DNA from 3 places in the Kitasatospora sp. NPDC051164 genome. Region 2 is predicted to be linked to each of the others. Evidence: riboswitches for the same ligand, from Rfam matches in the RefSeq annotation. Region 2 holds a riboswitch; each other region holds the start of a gene.
What was found. A riboswitch is a leader RNA that binds a small molecule or an ion and turns the genes downstream of it on or off. The one in region 2 is predicted to bind cobalamin.

Region 1 (5,445 bases), on a different contig from region 2:
TCGTGACGCTGGAACTGACCGCGCTCTCCATGCTCATGGGTGTGGTCGGCGGCGTCATCCTCGCGGTGATGCGCCTGTCCCCGAACCCGCTGCTCGCCGGCACCGCCTGGGTCTACATCTGGATCTTCCGCGGCACCCCGGTGCTGGTGCAGCTGGTGTTCTGGAACTTCCTCGGCCTGATCTGGGCCAAGCTGTCGATCGGCATCCCGTGGGGACCGGAGTTCTGGTCCGGGCAGACCAACGTCCTGATCCCGACCTTCGTCGCCGCCCTGCTGGGCCTCGGCCTCAACGAGGCCGCCTACATGGCGGAGATCGTCCGCGGCGGCATCCAGTCGGTGGACGAGGGCCAGAGCGAGGCCGCGCACGCGCTCGGCATGAGCCGGTTCCAGACCATGCGGCGGATCGTCCTGCCGCAGGCCATGCGGGTGATCATCCCGCCGACCGGCAACGAGACCATCTCGATGCTGAAGACCACCTCGCTGGTCTCGGTGATCTCCCTGGAGGAGATCTTCCGGGCCGGCCAGGTCATCTACTCTCGGAACTACCAGAACATCCCGCTGCTGATCGTGGTCAGCCTCTGGTACCTGTTCTTCACCTCGGTGCTGACCATCGGCCAGTACTACATCGAGCGCCACTACGCCCGAGGCTCCAACCGCACCCTCCCGCCCACCCCGCTGCAGCGACTGCGGGGCCTGTTCGCCGGGAAGCCCGCCCCGAAGACGGACGCCGACGTCGTCCCGGGGCTCGAGGGAGGTGGTCACGTATGACCGATCTGACCAAGACCCCCGCCGACGGCGCCGGGTCGGCCGAGCCCATGGTCCGCGCCGAGAACGTGCACAAGTCCTACGGCCTGGTCGAGGTGCTCAAAGGCATCGACCTGGAGGTCAAGCAGGGCGAGGTGTTCTGCCTGATCGGCCCGTCCGGCTCCGGCAAGTCGACCTTCCTGCGGTGCATCAACCACCTGGAGAAGATCAACGGCGGCCGCCTCTGGGTGGACGGCGAGCTGGTCGGCTACCAGCAGCGGGGCGACAAGCTCCACGAGCTCAAGGACCGCGAGGTCGCCCTCAAGCGGCGCGACATCGGCATGGTCTTCCAGCGCTTCAACCTGTTCCCGCACATGACCGCCATGGAGAACGTCGTCGAGGCGCCGGTCCAGGTCAAGGGCGAGAGCAAGGCGGACGCCCGCGAGCGCGGGATGGCCCTGCTGGAGCGGGTCGGCCTCGCCGACAAGGCGAAGAACTACCCCTCCCAGCTCTCCGGCGGCCAGCAGCAGCGCGTCGCGATCGCCCGCGCGCTGGCCATGAAGCCCAAGCTGATGCTCTTCGACGAGCCCACCTCGGCGCTCGACCCGGAGCTGGTCGGCGATGTCCTCGACGTCATGCGCGGCCTCGCCGAGGAGGGCATGACCATGGTGGTCGTCACCCACGAGATGGGCTTCGCCCGCGAGGTCGGCGACGCGCTGGTGTTCATGGACGGCGGTGTGGTGGTCGAGTCCGGCAACCCCCGTGAGGTCCTCACGAACCCGCAGCACGAGCGCACCAGGGCCTTCCTCTCCAAGGTGCTCTGAACCCCTCCCGTCGGCGCCCGGCAGGCAGCTCCTGCCGGGCGCCGACGTTTTCCCCCTTCGGGTAATAGGCTGGAAGCAGCCAGCCCGTTACCGATCTTCTGGAAGGACCGCCGTGGAGCTCGCCTCGTACGCCGACCTCGCCGTTCGGCTGGTGAACACCGAGGAGCCGGAGCGCGGCACCGACACGCTGACCTCCGTGGAGGCGGTGCGCGCCCTGTTCTCCGACTCCTCCCGGGCCGCCGCGCTCGCCGACGAATCCGACCTGCCCCGGCTGCGGGCGGTCCGGACCCGGCTGCGCGGGGTCTTCGAAGCCGCCGCCGAAGGGGACGAGATCCGGGGCGTCGACCTGCTGAACAGCCTGCTGATGGAGTACCCCGTCAGCCCGCTGATCTCCGGGCACGACTACCTGGACGACGCCGGACGGCCGCGCTGGCACCTGCACCTGGCCGACAACTCGCCGACCGCCACCGCGCACTTCAGCGCGGTCGCCTGCATGGGCCTGGCCGTCCACCTGACCGAACTGGGCGCCGACCGGCTGGGCATCTGCCAGGCCGCGCCCTGCCGCAACGCCTACCTGGACACCTCGACCAACCGCTCCCGCCGCTACTGCTCGGACCGCTGCGCGACCCGGGCCAACGTCGCCGCCTACCGGGCCCGCAAGCGCCAGGAGGCGGAGGCCGCACTGGGCACCGGGGCGTAACAGCCGGGGCCCAACGGTGGGGCGCAGCGGTGGGGCGCGCGGCTAGACCTCCTCCACCCAGACGCCGAGGCGGCGGGCCAGGCCCGGCACCCGGGCCAGCCGCGGGGCGAGCAGCAGCCGCTCCAGCCGGCGGCCCGGCGCCAGCCAGACCGGGCGCGGGCGCAACCGCAGCAGCACCCGGCCGAGCACCAGGTCGTCCGGGACCGCGCCGTAGCTGCGGCTGTCGCTGTCCACCGGGCGGTTGTCGGAGAGCAGCCACCAGCCCCCGGACCGGCGCTCGGCGGCCCGCTTCACCACCAGCAGGTCCTGCTGGAAGGGGTGCCGGAAGAGCACCACCGCCCCCGGCCGGATCGGCGCGCCGTAGCGGACCAGCAGCCGGTCGCCCTCGCGCAGGGTCGGGACCATCGACCGGCCCACCACGTCGACCAGTCCGAACGGCAGCGCGCCGCCCCGGGCCCGGCCCTCCGGTTCCGTGCTCCGTGCCACGACTCCTCCTCCGCGCCGACCGTCCCCAGTCTGCCGTACGGACCGTCACCTGTTCGATGTCCGGATTACCCCGGTTCCGGGTCCGCCTTTTGCCCTAGGCCCACCGCCCGATCGCGAAACCGCGAGGGCGGAAGGGTAATCTCGGGCGCGGGAAGACGATCTAAGGAAGGACTCCCATGTTCTCTCGTCTGTTTGCACCGCGTGCCACCGCTCACGCCCACTGTGACCTGCCCTGCGGCGTGTACGACCCGGCGCAGGCCCGGCTCGAGGCCGAGTCGGTGAAGGCCACCCAGGAGAAGTACCAGGCCAACGAGGACCCGCACTTCCGCGCCCGCGCCATCATCATCAAGGAGCAGCGCGCCGAGGCCGTCAAGCACCACATCTCGGTGCTGTGGAGCGACTACTTCAAGGCCCCGCACTTCGAGAAGTACCCGCAGCTGCACAAGCTGATCAACGACACCCTGAAGGCCGCCTCGGCCACCAAGGCGTCCACCGACCCGGCCACCGGCCAGGCCCTGCTGGACCTGATCGCCGAGGTCGACAAGATCTTCTGGGAGACCAAGCAGGCCTGAGCCTGACGCGTCGCCACCTGACCGCCCCCGTCCGCACCGCCGGACGGGGGCGGTCGTGCGTTCACGTCCGACCCGACCCCGGTAAGGGTTGCTGACCCTAAGTGCCTGTTATGCTGCCGGGGCGTCCGAGGGGGAAGTCCGGTGTGAATCCGGCGCTGACCCGCAACGGTGAGCGCGGCCCGTACCAGCGGTACGGCCGCGCCAGCCCGATCGCCCCCGGCCGCTGACCTCCCGACAACTCGCCGCGGACTGCGAGGGGAACGGCGCCCGGGCACGCCTCCGGCCGGCGCCCGCCCTGGCGCACCCGCGGCCCGAGGCAAGGCGCACCCGTGAACCGCCCACCCGTGAACCTCGCAACCGGCGGCCCGCCCGTCCGCCGCATACCCGCGCTCCCGCTCGCCGTCGGCCTCGCCGCCGCCCTGCTGCTCTCCGTGGTCTGCGGAGTCGCGTTCGGCTCCTCCGGGATCGGACTCCCCCACGTGCTGCGGCTGCTGGGCGCCGGCCTGACGGGCGGTCGGCTGGACGCGGACGAGGCGGCGGCGTACGCCATCGTCTGGGAGATCCGGCTGCCGCGCACCGTCCTGGCCGCCGTGGTCGGCGCCGGGCTGGCCGCCACCGGCGTCGCCGTCCAGGCCCTGGTGCGCAACGCGCTCGCCGACCCCTTCGTCCTCGGCATCTCCTCCGGCGCGGCCGTCGGCGCCAACGCCGTCCTGCTGTTCGGCGCCTTCGCCTCGCTCGGGGTGTGGGCGGTCTCCGCCTCCGCCTTCGGCTCCGCGCTGGCCGCGATGACGCTGGTCTACCTCGCCGCCCGCACCGCGTACGGGCTCACCCCGCTGCGACTGGTGCTCACCGGCACCGCCCTGTCCTACGGCTTCTCCGCCGCCACCACCCTGATAATCTTCGCCGCCGACCGCGGCGAAGCCGCCCGGGCCGCCATGATGTGGCTGCTCGGCAGCCTCGGCGGCGCCACCTGGGGCTCGGTGCCGATCGCCGCCTGCACCGTGCTGGCCGGCCTGGCCTACCTCGCCCGCACCGCCGGCCGGCTGGACGCGCTCGCCATGGGCGACGAGACCTCCGCCTCGCTCGGTGTGGACCCGGACCGGCTGCGCCGCGAGCTGTTCGTGGTGACCGCCGCCGTCACCGGCACGGTGGTCGCGGTCAGCGGGGCGATCGGCTTCGTCGGACTGCTGGTGCCGCACCTCGCGCGGATGCTGGTCGGCGCCGGGCACCACCGGGTGCTGCTGGTCGCGCCGCTCGCCGGGGCCCTGCTGCTGGTCTGGGTGGACATCGCCTCCCGCACCCTGCTGGCGCCCGCCGAACTGCCCGTCGGGGTGTTCACCGCCGTGCTCGGCGTGCCCGCCTTCCTGCTGATGATGCGCCGCCGCGGCCAGGCCTTCGGAGGCCGACGGTGACCGACGCGACCCGCACGACCGACCGGGCCGACGCGGCCGACCTGACGACGGCCCAGGACCTCGACGTCGACACCGTCTCGGTGGAGCTGGCCGGCACCCGGCTGGTCCACGAGGTGAACCTGGCGGCCGCCGCCGGGCAGGTGGTCGGACTGGTCGGTCCCAACGGCAGCGGCAAGTCGACCCTGCTGCGCTGCGTCTACCGGGTGCTGAAGCCGGCCGGCGGGGCCGTCCGGCTGGCCGGCGACGACCTGCACGCGCTCTCCGCCCGCGAGACGGCCCGGCGGGTGTCCGCGCTGACCCAGGAGCACTCTGCCGAGTTCGACTTCACGGTGGCCGAGGTGGTCGCCATGGGCCGGCTGCCGCACCGGCGCGGCCTCGGCGGCCCGACCGACGGGGACCGGGAGCGCTGCGCCGGGGCACTGCGCAAGGTCCGGGCCGGACACCTCGCCGAACGGGGCTTCCTGAGCCTGTCCGGGGGCGAGAAGCAGCGGGTGCTGTTCGCCCGCACGCTGGTCCAGGAGCCGCGGCTGCTGGTGCTCGACGAACCCACCAACCACCTCGACATCGCCCACCAGTTGGAGGTCCTGGCGCTGGCCCGGGAGGCCGGCCCGACGGTGCTCACCGCGCTGCACGACCTCAACCTGGCAGCGAGCCACTGCGACCTGCTGTACGTCCTGCGGGCCGGCCGGATCGTCGCCTCCGGACCGC
Region 2 (5,445 bases):
GGCGCCGGGGACGAGGGTGCCCCGGTCGGCGCGGACCAGCCGACGGGTGACGCCCTCCTCGTCGCTGTGCAGGACCTCCTCGACGACCGCGTGGCCGCCGTCGTCCCACTCGACCGCCCAGCGGCCGGGACGCAGGCTCTCGGGGCCGCGGCTGAAGGTGATCCGCCCGACGCCGAGGCCGCGGACCAGGACCGGCCCGGACTCCTGCACGGCCGTGACCGGGCGGACCATCCGCTCGGAGGCCCGGCGGCCGATCACCAGGACGACGGCCCCGGCTCCGACGGCGGCGGCCGCCACGACGGCGGCGGTTCCCCAGCGCATATCGATCCCCGCTCTGTTGGTCACGGACCGGACGGTGTTCGTGCACCAGTCCACCGGCGCCCCGGCCGCCCGGCCACCGGGCTGGGCCGTCCGGGTCACTCGGCGCGGGGACAGGGGCCGGCGTCGGGGCGCGGGGTCAGTCCGTGGCGGCGTCGAGGAGGTGCCAGAAGCGGGGGGTGAGGGAGTCGGTGGTGGGGGGTGGGGCGGCGCGGGTGGTGGCACCCCAGTGGGTGGGGACGTGGTGTTCCTGGTGGAGGACGGTGAGAGCGGCGGCGAGGGTGTCGGCGGGGGCCGGGACGATGCGGGCGAGGGCGCGGAGGTGGGGTTGCCAGCGGCCCGCGACGCACTGGCGGAGGAGCCGGCCGAGGGCCTCCCGGCGGCCGGTGGCCTCCACGAGCTCGGGCAGGGTCAGGTCGAGGACCTCGGCGAGGGCGCGGGTCTGTTCCTCGTCGCCGTCCCATTGGCCGGTCAGTTCGGCCTGCCGGTAGGTGTCGAGGATGGTGCCGGTGCGGTCGGCGACGGCGGCCTGGCCGAGTTCACGGGCGACGCGGTGGTCGCGCAGCCGTACCGGGCGGGTGTCCATCAGCTTTGCGGTGGGGCACCAGAGGGCGCGGGCGAGGGCGATGAACTCCGGTTCGCTGGGGCGCAGCTCGCCGGCCTCCCAGGCGAGGACGTGGGTGGGCAGCAGCCGGACGCCGTGCGCGGCCATGCCCTCCGCGACCTGCTCGGGGGTCAGGCCGAGGCCGGCCCGGTGGGCGCGGGCGGCCGCGGGGGAGAACGGCACCGGAGGCGGGACAGTGGGGGTCTTTCTGCGACGCATGCCACCGAACGGTAGGCGCGGACCGCGGTGCGCCCCAGCGACCGAACCCACGAAGCGGCCGGTCCGGGGGCGGTGCTCCGCTGGGCGATCCCACAGCGCGTCGGGGCGGTGCCCGGTGTGACCAACCCCTCCGTGACCTCGGTTGACTCCCGGTTCGGCCGCGTGATGGGATCCTGGGGCCAATCGGAGGCATGGAGAGGAAGCCGGTGCGAGTCCGGCGCGGTCCCGCCACTGTCACCGGGGAGCACGCTCGGAATGATCGCCACGGCGGGCCGTCAGAAGCCGCTGGAAGGCCCCGGGGGTGTGTCCGACCCGGAAGCCAGGAGACTCTCGCCCCCGCTACGTCGATCCAGGGCGCGGACCCTGAGTGAGGACACGCACGCGATGCAGGCTGCCCCGCCCCACCGGACTCCGAGCGGCCTTCCGCCGAGCTGTCTCCCGGTGAGTTGTCTTCCGATCAGCCCCCTTCCGGCGTTCGTGCTGTGACCGTTCGTCCTGTGACCGTCCGTCCTGCGACCGGACGCCCCCTGGCCCGCGCCGCCGCGTTCGCGCTGGGCGCCGTCGCGGGCTACGCCGCCGACGCCCGCTTCGCCGACCCGCGCCGAGGCCACCCGGTGGCCGTCTTCGGCAGCGCGGCGACCCGGTTGGAGCGGCGCCTGTGGCGCGACGACCGTACGGCCGGGGCCGGGTACACGGCGCTGTGCGTGGGCGCGGTCGCGGCGGGCGCGCTCGCCCTGGACCGTACGGTGGGCCGGCGCCCGCTGGGCCGGGCGGCGCTGGCGGCGGCCGCGACCTGGACGGTCCTCGGCGGCACCTCGCTCACCCGGGAGGCCCGCGCCATCGGCCGCTCGCTGAAGGACGGCGACCTGCGGGCCGCGCGGGAGCGGCTGCCGCACCTGTGCGGGCGGGATCCGAGCGCCCTGGACGGGCAGCAGATCGCCCGCGCGGTGGTCGAGTCGGTGGCCGAGAACACCGCCGACGCCGTGGTGAACGCGCTGGCCTGGGGCGCCCTGGCGGGCACGCCCGGGCTGCTGGCGTTCCGTGCGGTGAACACCCTGGACGCCATGGTGGGACACCGTTCGCCGCGCTACGCCCGGTTCGGCTGGGCCTCGGCCCGGCTGGACGACGTGGCGGGCTGGCCGGGCGCCCGGCTGACCGCGCTGCTGACGGTGGCCGCCGCCCCGCAGCCCCGGACGGCCTGGCGGGTCTGGCGGCGCGACGGCTCCTCGCACCCGAGCCCGAACGCGGGCCAGGCGGAGTCGGCGTTCGCCGGCGCGGTGGGCGTGCGGCTGGGCGGCACGCTGCAGTACGGCGAGCGCGTGGAGCACCGTCCGGTGCTGGGCACGGAGCTGCGGCCGGTGACGGTGGACGACATCGAGCGGGCCTGCGCGCTCTCCCGGCGGGTGGGCGCGCTGGCACTGGGTACGACGGTCGCGGGGCATCTCGTGATCAGGGCGTTCGGTAAGAGGAGGGGTGGGGCATGAGCAACGCGCTGCTGGTCGCCGGGACGACCTCGGACGCGGGCAAGAGCGTGGTGACGGCCGGTATCTGCCGCTGGCTGGCCCGCCAGGGTGTGCGGGTCGCGCCGTACAAGGCGCAGAACATGTCGTTGAACTCCTTCGTCACCGCCGACGGCGCCGAGATCGGGCGCGCCCAGGCGATGCAGGCGCAGGCCGCCCGGGTGGAGCCGGAGGCGGCGATGAACCCGGTGCTGCTGAAGCCCGGCGCGGACGGCCGCAGCCAGGTGGTGCTGCTGGGCAGGCCGGTCGCCGAGGTCGGTGCGCTGGACTACCGCGAGCGCAAGCCCGTCCTGCTGGAGCGCGCCCTGGAGTGCCTGGCCGACCTGCGCCGCCGCTACGACGTGGTCGTCTGCGAGGGCGCCGGCTCGCCCGCCGAGATCAACCTGCGCGACCGCGACATCGCCAACATGGGCCTGGCCACGGCCGCCGGGCTGCCGGTGGTGGTGGTCGGGGACATCGACCGCGGCGGCGTGTTCGCGGCGATGTACGGGACGCTGGCGCTGCTGTCGGCGGAGGACCAGCGGCACGTGGCCGGCTGGTTCGTCAACAAGTTCCGCGGCGACGCGCGGCTGCTGGCGCCCGGGCTGGAGATGCTGCACGAGCTGACCGGCCGTCCGGTGCTGGGCACCCTGCCGATGCTGCCCGGACTGTGGCTGGACGCCGAGGACTCGCTGGACCTGTCGACGGTGGTGGACCGGGTCGACGGGCGCGGGCCGCTCGGGGCGGACGTGCTGCGGGTGGCCGTGGTGCGCTTCCCCCGGCTGTCCAACTTCACCGACCTGGACGCGCTGGCGCAGGAGCCGGGCGTGCTGGTGCGCTGGGCCACCAGACCCGAGGAGCTGGCCGACGCCGACCTGGTGGTGCTGCCCGGCACCCGGGCCACCGTGGCGGACCTCGCCTGGCTGCGCGAGCGCGGCCTTGAGCCGGCGCTGAAGGCGCGGGCGGCGGCCGGGAGGCCGGTTCTCGGGGTGTGCGGCGGCTACCAGATGCTGGCGCGCGGGATCGTCGACGAGGTGGAGTCCAAGGCGGGCGCCGTCGACGGGCTCGGCCTGCTGCCGACGCAGGTGCGGTTCGGCGCCGAGAAGGTGCTGGCGCGGCCGGTCGGCGAGGCGTTCGGGCACCGGGTCGAGGGCTACGAGATCCACCACGGGGTGGTGGCCGTGGAGGGGGGCCAGGCGTTCGTCTCCGATGGCCGAGGGCAGAGTCTGGACGGCTGCCGGGTGGGCTCGGTCTGGGGCACGACCTGGCACGGCGTGCTGGAGAACGACGACTTCCGTCGCGAACTCCTGCGCGAAGTCGCCGAGTTGGCGGGCCGGGCGTTCGTCCCGGCGCCGGACACCTCCTTCGCCGAGGCGCGCGAGGCCCGGCTGGACCGGCTGGGCGACCTGATCGAGGAACACGCGGACACCGACGCGCTGTGGAAGCTGATCGAGGGCGGGGTGCCGGCGGCCGGATCGCTGCCGTTCCTGGCGCCCGGGGCACCTGGGAGTGACGCATGACTGACGTCCGCTATCCGTTCACCGCGATCGTCGGCATGGCCGACCTGCGGCTGGGGCTGCTGCTGAACGCGGTCTCCCCGGCCGTGGGCGGCGTGCTGGTCCGCGGCGAGAAGGGCACCGCGAAGTCGACCATGGTGCGCGCGCTGGCCGGCCTGCTGCCGTCCATCGCCGCCGTGGACGGCTGCCGCTTCGCCTGCGACCCGGCCGCGCCCGACCCACAGTGCCCGGACGGGCCGCACTCCGCCGCCGGGAGCCACGAACGGCCGTCCCAGCTGGTCGAGTTGCCGGTCGGCGTGGCCGAGGACCGGATCGTCGGCTCGCTCGACCTGGAGCGCGCGCTGGCCGAGGGCGTCAAGGCGTACGAGCCCGGGCTGCTCGCCAAGGCACACCGCGGCGTGCTCTACATCGACGAGGTGAACCTGCTCCAGGACCACGTGGTGGACCTGCTGCTGGACGCCGCCGCGATGGGCCGCTCGTACGTCGAGCGCGAGGGCGTGTCGGTGCGGCACGCGGCCCGGTTCCTGCTGGTCGGCACGATGAACCCGGAGGAGGGCGAGCTGCGGCCGCAGCTGCTCGACCGGTTCGGCCTGACCGTCGAGATCGCCGCCACCCGGGACCCGGCCGAGCGCGCCGACGTGGTCCGCCGCCGGCTCGCCTACGACGCCGACCCGGCCGGCTTCGCCGCGCGGTTCGCCGAGGAAGAGCGGGCACTCGCCGAACGCATCACCGCCGCACGGGAGTTGCTACCCAAGGTCGAGCTGACCGAAGTGGCGCTTCGTCAGATCACCGCCGTGTGCGCCGCGTTCGAGGTGGACGGCCTGCGAGCGGACATCGTGATGGCCCGCACCGCCGTCGCGCTCGCCGCCTGGGACGGGCGCACCGAGGCGCTGGAGGAGGACGTCCGCAAGGCCGCCCAGCTCGCGCTGCCGCACCGGCGCCGCCGCAACCCCTTCGACGCGCCGGGGCTGGACGAGGAGCAGCTGGACCGGACGCTGGAGGAGCACGCCCAGGGGGACGAGCCCGACCCCGAGCCCGAGGGCGACGGCCCGGGGCCGGACAGCGACGGCCCCGGCCCCGAGGGCGGCCCGGACGGCGGCGGCCCGGACGGCGGCGGCCCGGACGGCGGCGGTCCGGACGGCGGCGGGGCGCCCGAGCCCTCCGACGGCGGCGCCCCGGAGGCGTCCACGACCGGCGGGGACGACCAGCCACAGTCGCCGGTCCCGGCCCAACACCCGGCCCCCGCAAGGGAGTCGACGCCGGCCGCGGCCGGGGACCCGTACCGGAC
Region 3 (5,445 bases), on a different contig from region 2:
CAAGGCGTCGCCGGGATGCTCGTCGGTGAGGGCGTGGAAGCCCCGTGGGCTGTGGTCCTTCGGGTCGAAGGGGTAGCGCCGCAGGCTGACCTCCGTCCCCTCGCTCGCGCCCTCGACGTCGTAGGCGGTGGGCCGCTCGGCGGCTCCGGGGCCGAGGACGGGCTTGGGGTAGGGCGGCAGGGCCGGTTCGTCCCCTGGTTCGTCCAGTTGCTCCAGGAAGGAGTAGAGCAGTGGGCGCAGCACCCGGGCGGATTCGCCGCGGCGGGCGAGTGAGCGGTCGGTGATCTCGCGCAGGTCGGCAGGGTCCCGGGCCAGGGCCTTCTCGACCTGGGCGGGGAGGTCTCCGTCGGGGTCGAGCACGGGTGCGGCCTGGCCGAAGGCGTAGCTGGGGGAGCGCGGGTCGAGCTCGGCGGCGCCGGTGGCGACGAGCATGGTGGGGCGTTCCAGGGCGGCGCCGTAGAAGGAGACCGAGCCGTGGTCGCCGATCATGACGTCGGCGGCGACCAGGGCGGCCTGCCAGCCCTGGTGCGGCGGGATCAGGCGCAGGCCCATCCGGCGGGCGGCGTCGAGCAGGGCCTCCGGGTCGTGCCGACTCCAGATGTTGGGGTGCAGGACGACGGCCACGGTGTACTCGTCGGCGGGCAGCCGGCGGACCAGGCGCTGGGGCAGGTCGGGGCGGCGGCCGAATAACGAGTGCTCGCTCCAGGTGGAGTTGACGACGACGAGCCGTCGACCGTCGACGGCGCCGAGTGCGGCGCGGTAGGTGTCGCGGGAGCGTCGGCTGTGCAGCATCCGGTCGAAGCATGGGTCGCCGACCACGTGGGCTACGTCCAGTGCCTCGGGGCAGGAGTCCCGTAGGCGGTCCAGTTGCTCGGGGTGGGAGAGGCCGAGGACGTCCACGAACACCCGCCCGCGGTAGGTGAGTTCGTTGCGGGACAGGCCGGCGGCGCTGACCGTGTCGCCGGTGGACTCGGTCACCAGGCGGTTGTAGCCGGCGCCGTGCGGGAGGACGACGAGCCGGGCGTCCAGGCGGTGCATGGAGGAGTGGACGGCGCAGGCGACGGCCAGGTCGAAGCGGTGCCGGACGGCGTCCTCCCAGTCCAGCACGGTGAAGCCGGGCAGGCCGTGCAGGTACTCGTCGAGGGCGCGGTCGGCGAAGGCGGAGCCGGGGTTGACGGTGAAGTACCGGGCGATGCCGTCGGGGTTCAGCAGGGTGAGGACGTCCAGGACCCGGGTGGCCGAGGTGAGGGTGCGGGCGACCGCCAGCACGCGGGCCTTGACCGGTCGGGTGTTCCAGCGGTCGGCGGGCCAGACGTGGGGGTGGGACGGCACACCATGATCGTACTCATCCGGGGTGGCGCGCCGGGTGCTGTTTCCCGAGTGTCGGTCAGCCCGCCGCTGCGGTGGGCTCGTGGTGCTCGGCGGCGGCGCACGCGTCGAGGAGGGGGCGCATGTCCTCGTCCACGAGCCGGTAGCGCACCACACGTCCGTCCTTGTCGCCGGTGACCACGCCGGCCGTGCGGAGCAGCCGCAGGGCCTGGGACACGGCGGTGTCGCGCATGCCGGTGGCGACCGCGAGATCGGTGACGGCGAGCGGGCCGGCCCGGTGGAGGGCGAGCAGCAGGGAGAGCCGTCCGGGGTCGGCGAGCAGGGAGAACCGCTCGGACCAGGACCGGACGTGCGCGGCGTCGCCGATCGCGGCGATGGCCTCGCAGACCCGGTGTCCGTCGATGGTGCGGTGGCCCGCGCGGTCGGCCGGTACGAGATGCATGCGGACATTCTTGCAGGCGGCGTCCTGTGATCCTGGACACCTGCGCAGGTGCGCAGCCTTGCATGGGTCGGGCGTGGCCCCTACGGTGTAGCCCGCCGTGGTGCTCGGGAAGACCGGTGACGGACCCTCAGGGGTCCGGATTCCGGAGCGGCCCTCGCCACTGTGATCGGGTCACTCCTCCGTCCCCGGAGGAGTGTCGTCCGTACCCACGACGCCACTGGGTGCCTCGCGCACCTGGGAAGGCGGGTATGGACGTCCCGTAAGCCAGGAGACCGGCCACGGCATCTCACGAAGTGATTCCACGAGGTGCTGGAGCGTGATCCGAAGATGACCCTGCCCGAAACCGCCGCCGCAGACGTGAAAGCGGGCGTGAGAACGGTCCCGTCCGTGCTGCCCACCTTCCGGTGGAAGCGCGAGGACACCGTCCGTACGGCCGGGCTGATGGGGGTGATCCTGGCCATGCACGTGGTGGCCTTCGGGACGCTCATCTTCCTGGTCGCACCCGAACGGTACGCGGTCGGTACCCAGGTCTTCGGGGTGGGCCTGGGTATCACCGCGTACACCCTCGGCATGCGGCACGCCTTCGACGCCGACCACATCGCGGTGATCGACAACACCACCCGCAAGCTCATGGCGGACGGCAAGCGGCCGGTCTCGGTGGGCTTCTGGTTCGCCCTCGGGCACTCCTCGATGGTGGTCCTCATGTCCGCCCTGGTGGCGGGCGGCGCGCAGCTGGCGAGCACGCTGATGGACGACGACTCGGCCACCCACAAGTGGCTCGGCATGATCGGGACGACCACCTCCGGCGTGTTCCTCTACCTGATCGGCGCGCTCAACCTGGCGGCGCTGCTCGGCATCATCAAGGTGTTCCGGGCGATGCGGGCCGGGCAGTACGACGAGGCGGAGCTGGAGGCGCACCTCGACTCGCGCGGCTTCATGGCCCGGGTGCTGAACCGGGCGACCCGCTCGATCACCCGGCCCGGGCAGATGTTCCCGGTCGGCATGGTGCTGGGCCTGGGCTTCGACACCGCGACCGAGGTCACCCTGATGGTGATGGCGGGCTCGGGCGCGGCCTCCGGGCTGCCCTGGTACGCGATCGTCTGCCTGCCGCTGCTGTTCGCGGCCGGGATGAGCCTGTTCGACACCCTGGACGGGACGTTCATGAACTTCGCGTACCAGTGGGCCTTCGCCAACCCGGTTCGCAAGGTGTACTACAACCTGACCATCACTGGGCTGTCGATCGCGGTGGCCTTCATCATCGGCACCATCGAGCTGGTCGGCGTGCTGCACGAGAAGCTCGACCTGACCGACCCGGTGACCGGCTGGATCGCGGACATCTCGCTGGACAACGTCGGCTACGCGATCGCCGGGCTGTTCGTGGTGGTCTGGGCGGTGGCGATCGGGTACTGGAAGCTCGCCCGGGTCGAGAAGCGCTGGGCACCCGAGGGGTTGTGAGCCGGAGGGCATGAGAGTGGCTCATGGGGCCGGGGCATGAGCCGCGCTCATGCGGCAGCGCCATGAGCTCGCCTCATGAGGTCGGGCCATGAGGACGGCTCATGCGGCCGCCCCATGAGGACAGCTCATTGGGCAGCGCCATGAGCGTCACTCATGCGGCCGCGAGCAGCACCCGGCCGGAACGGTGGAGATCATCCGGGTCGACGAGGGCGAGCCGGCCCTGGTGCACGACGAGCGCGGACACCCGGTGCCGGTCGGCGGCACGGTCTTCTTCGGCGCCTCCTACCCGCACGTCTGCCGCAACCCGGGGCGGCGGACGCCGGCGTCGACCATGGTGTCTCCGTCCCGCCGCCGCGCTGACCCCTGTCGTCGCGCGCGGAACGGCGCCTGCCCGAGGTGTCCCGGGGTTCCGTCGGGAGTGCTCGGCGGGCGGTTCGGCCCGGGGGTTCGTAGGCTCGACGCATGGCGGATGCGTACGCGGGTCGGCGGGAGCGGGTGAGGGAGCACTGCAGTGCGGCCGGGGCCGATGCGGCGCTGATCACCCGGGCGGCGAACGTGCGGTATCTGACGGGCTGCGCGCCCTGTGGAGCGACCTTGCTGCTGACCAGGGAGCGGGTGTTGCTCGCGCTGCCGGACGACCTGCCGCCGGACGACTCCGGGGAGCACCTGATCGCCCCGGACGTCCCCCAGCTGCCGGTGGCGGCCGGGGCGGACACCGCGCTGGCCGCCGCGGCCGCCGCGGCGAGCTTCGGGGTGGCGGCTCTGGCGGTGGAGGAGCACGACCTGACCGTCAGCCGCCACCGGGCGGTGGCGGGCCTGGCCGAGCGGGCCCGGTTGGTCGACCTGGGGCAGGTGGTCGAGCGGCTGCGGGTGGTCAAGGACGAGCACGAGATCGCCGATCTGCGGATCGCCGCCGAGATCGCCGACCAGGCGCTCGGCGAGCTGCTGGAGTCGATCCTGGTCGGCCGCACCGAGCGGCACCTGGCGATGGAGCTGGAGCGCCGGATGATCGACCACGGCGCGGACCGGGCCGCCTTCCCGGTGTCGGTCGGCACCGGCAGCCACTCCGGCCAGGCCGCCCACCAGCCGACCGACCGCCGGGTGGAGGAGGGTGACTTCCTGACCGTGGTGATGGGCGCGCAGTACCGCGGCTACGGCGTTTCCACCGCCCGCACCTTCGTGATCGGGGCCGCGCCCGCGCCCTGGCAGGTGGAGCTGCACCGGCTGGTCTTCCGGGCCCAGCGGGCCGGCCGGGAGGCGCTCGGACCGGGCGTGGAGCAGTGCGTACCCGACCGGGCCGCCCGGCAGGTCCTGGAGGCGGCGGGCCACAGCGAGGCCTCGCCGCACCCGGTGGGCCACGGCATCGGGTTGGAGATCCGGGAGGCGCCGCGCCTCGGTCCGTCGGACATGGGTAAACTGGACAGCCGCGTGCCGGTCACCGTCGGCCCAGGGGTTCATCTCCCGGGCAAGGGTGGTGTCCGGATCGAGGACACGCTCGTCGTCCGCCCCCTCGAAGAGGGTGGGCCCGAGTTGCTCACCATCACCACCAAGGAGCTCCTCGCCCTGTGACCGCGGCCGCTCGACGGCCGTGGGCGGCAGGACGCAATCCCTTGGTTCCTTGACAGCTATATCCAGGAGTAAGTGCGCCCGTGGCTTCCACGAACGATCTCAAGAACGGCATGGTCCTCAAGCTGGACGGCGGCAAGCTCTGGTCTGTCGTCGAGTTCCAGCACGTGAAGCCCGGCAAGGGCCCGGCCTTCGTGCGTACCAAGCTCAAGGAGGTCCTGACCGGCAAGGTCGTCGACAAGACCTTCAACGCGGGCACCAAGGTCGAGACCGCCAACGTCGACAAGCGCGGCATGCAGTTCTCGTACATGGACGGCGAGAACTTCGTGTTCATGGACATGGACACCTACGACCAGCTGACCATCGAGAAGGCCGTCGTCGGCGACGCCGCCAAGTACCTGCTGGAGGGCTTCGAGGCCCTGGTCGCCACCAACGAGGGCGCGGTGCTGTACATCGAGCTCCCGACTTCCGTCGAGCTGACCATCGCCGAGACCGAGCCGGGCGTCCAGGGTGACCGCTCGACCGGTGGCACCAAGCCGGCGACCCTGGAGACCGGCGCCGAGATCCAGGTGCCGCTCTTCGTCACCACCGGTGAGAAGGTCAAGGTCGACACCCGCGACGGCAGCTACCTCGGCCGGGTGAAGTAAGTCCGT

Region 1: another riboswitch for cobalamin. It lies ahead of ACIBEC_RS05925 (iron ABC transporter permease); the one in region 2 lies ahead of ACIBEC_RS35290 (cobalamin biosynthesis protein).
Region 3: another riboswitch for cobalamin. It lies ahead of ACIBEC_RS04075 (HoxN/HupN/NixA family nickel/cobalt transporter); the one in region 2 lies ahead of ACIBEC_RS35290 (cobalamin biosynthesis protein).

What each region holds. Positions count from the first base shown of each region.
Region 1 is NZ_JBITFB010000003.1:209,173-214,617, forward strand. It holds gene ACIBEC_RS05900 (amino acid ABC transporter permease) at 1-767, shown strand, start outside; gene ACIBEC_RS05905 (amino acid ABC transporter ATP-binding protein) at 764-1,567, shown strand; gene ACIBEC_RS05910 (CGNR zinc finger domain-containing protein) at 1,680-2,267, shown strand; gene sodX (nickel-type superoxide dismutase maturation protease) at 2,310-2,672, opposite strand; gene sodN (superoxide dismutase, Ni) at 2,930-3,325, shown strand; cobalamin riboswitch at 3,426-3,561, shown strand; gene ACIBEC_RS05925 (iron ABC transporter permease) at 3,670-4,737, shown strand; gene ACIBEC_RS05930 (ABC transporter ATP-binding protein) at 4,779-5,445, shown strand, end outside.
Region 2 is NZ_JBITFB010000029.1:55,163-60,607, reverse strand. It holds gene ACIBEC_RS35300 (prolyl oligopeptidase family serine peptidase) at 1-345, opposite strand, end outside; gene ACIBEC_RS35295 (helix-turn-helix transcriptional regulator) at 458-1,141, opposite strand; cobalamin riboswitch at 1,337-1,471, shown strand; gene ACIBEC_RS35290 (cobalamin biosynthesis protein) at 1,639-2,625, shown strand; gene ACIBEC_RS35285 (cobyric acid synthase) at 2,622-4,160, shown strand; gene ACIBEC_RS35280 (putative cobaltochelatase) at 4,157-5,445, shown strand, end outside.
Region 3 is NZ_JBITFB010000002.1:337,063-342,507, reverse strand. It holds gene ACIBEC_RS04085 (hypothetical protein) at 1-1,332, opposite strand, end outside; gene ACIBEC_RS04080 (metalloregulator ArsR/SmtB family transcription factor) at 1,388-1,771, opposite strand; cobalamin riboswitch at 1,853-2,067, shown strand; gene ACIBEC_RS04075 (HoxN/HupN/NixA family nickel/cobalt transporter) at 2,099-3,226, shown strand; gene ACIBEC_RS04070 (aminopeptidase P family protein) at 3,689-4,795, shown strand; gene efp (elongation factor P) at 4,876-5,439, shown strand; gene nusB (transcription antitermination factor NusB) at 5,444-5,445, shown strand, end outside.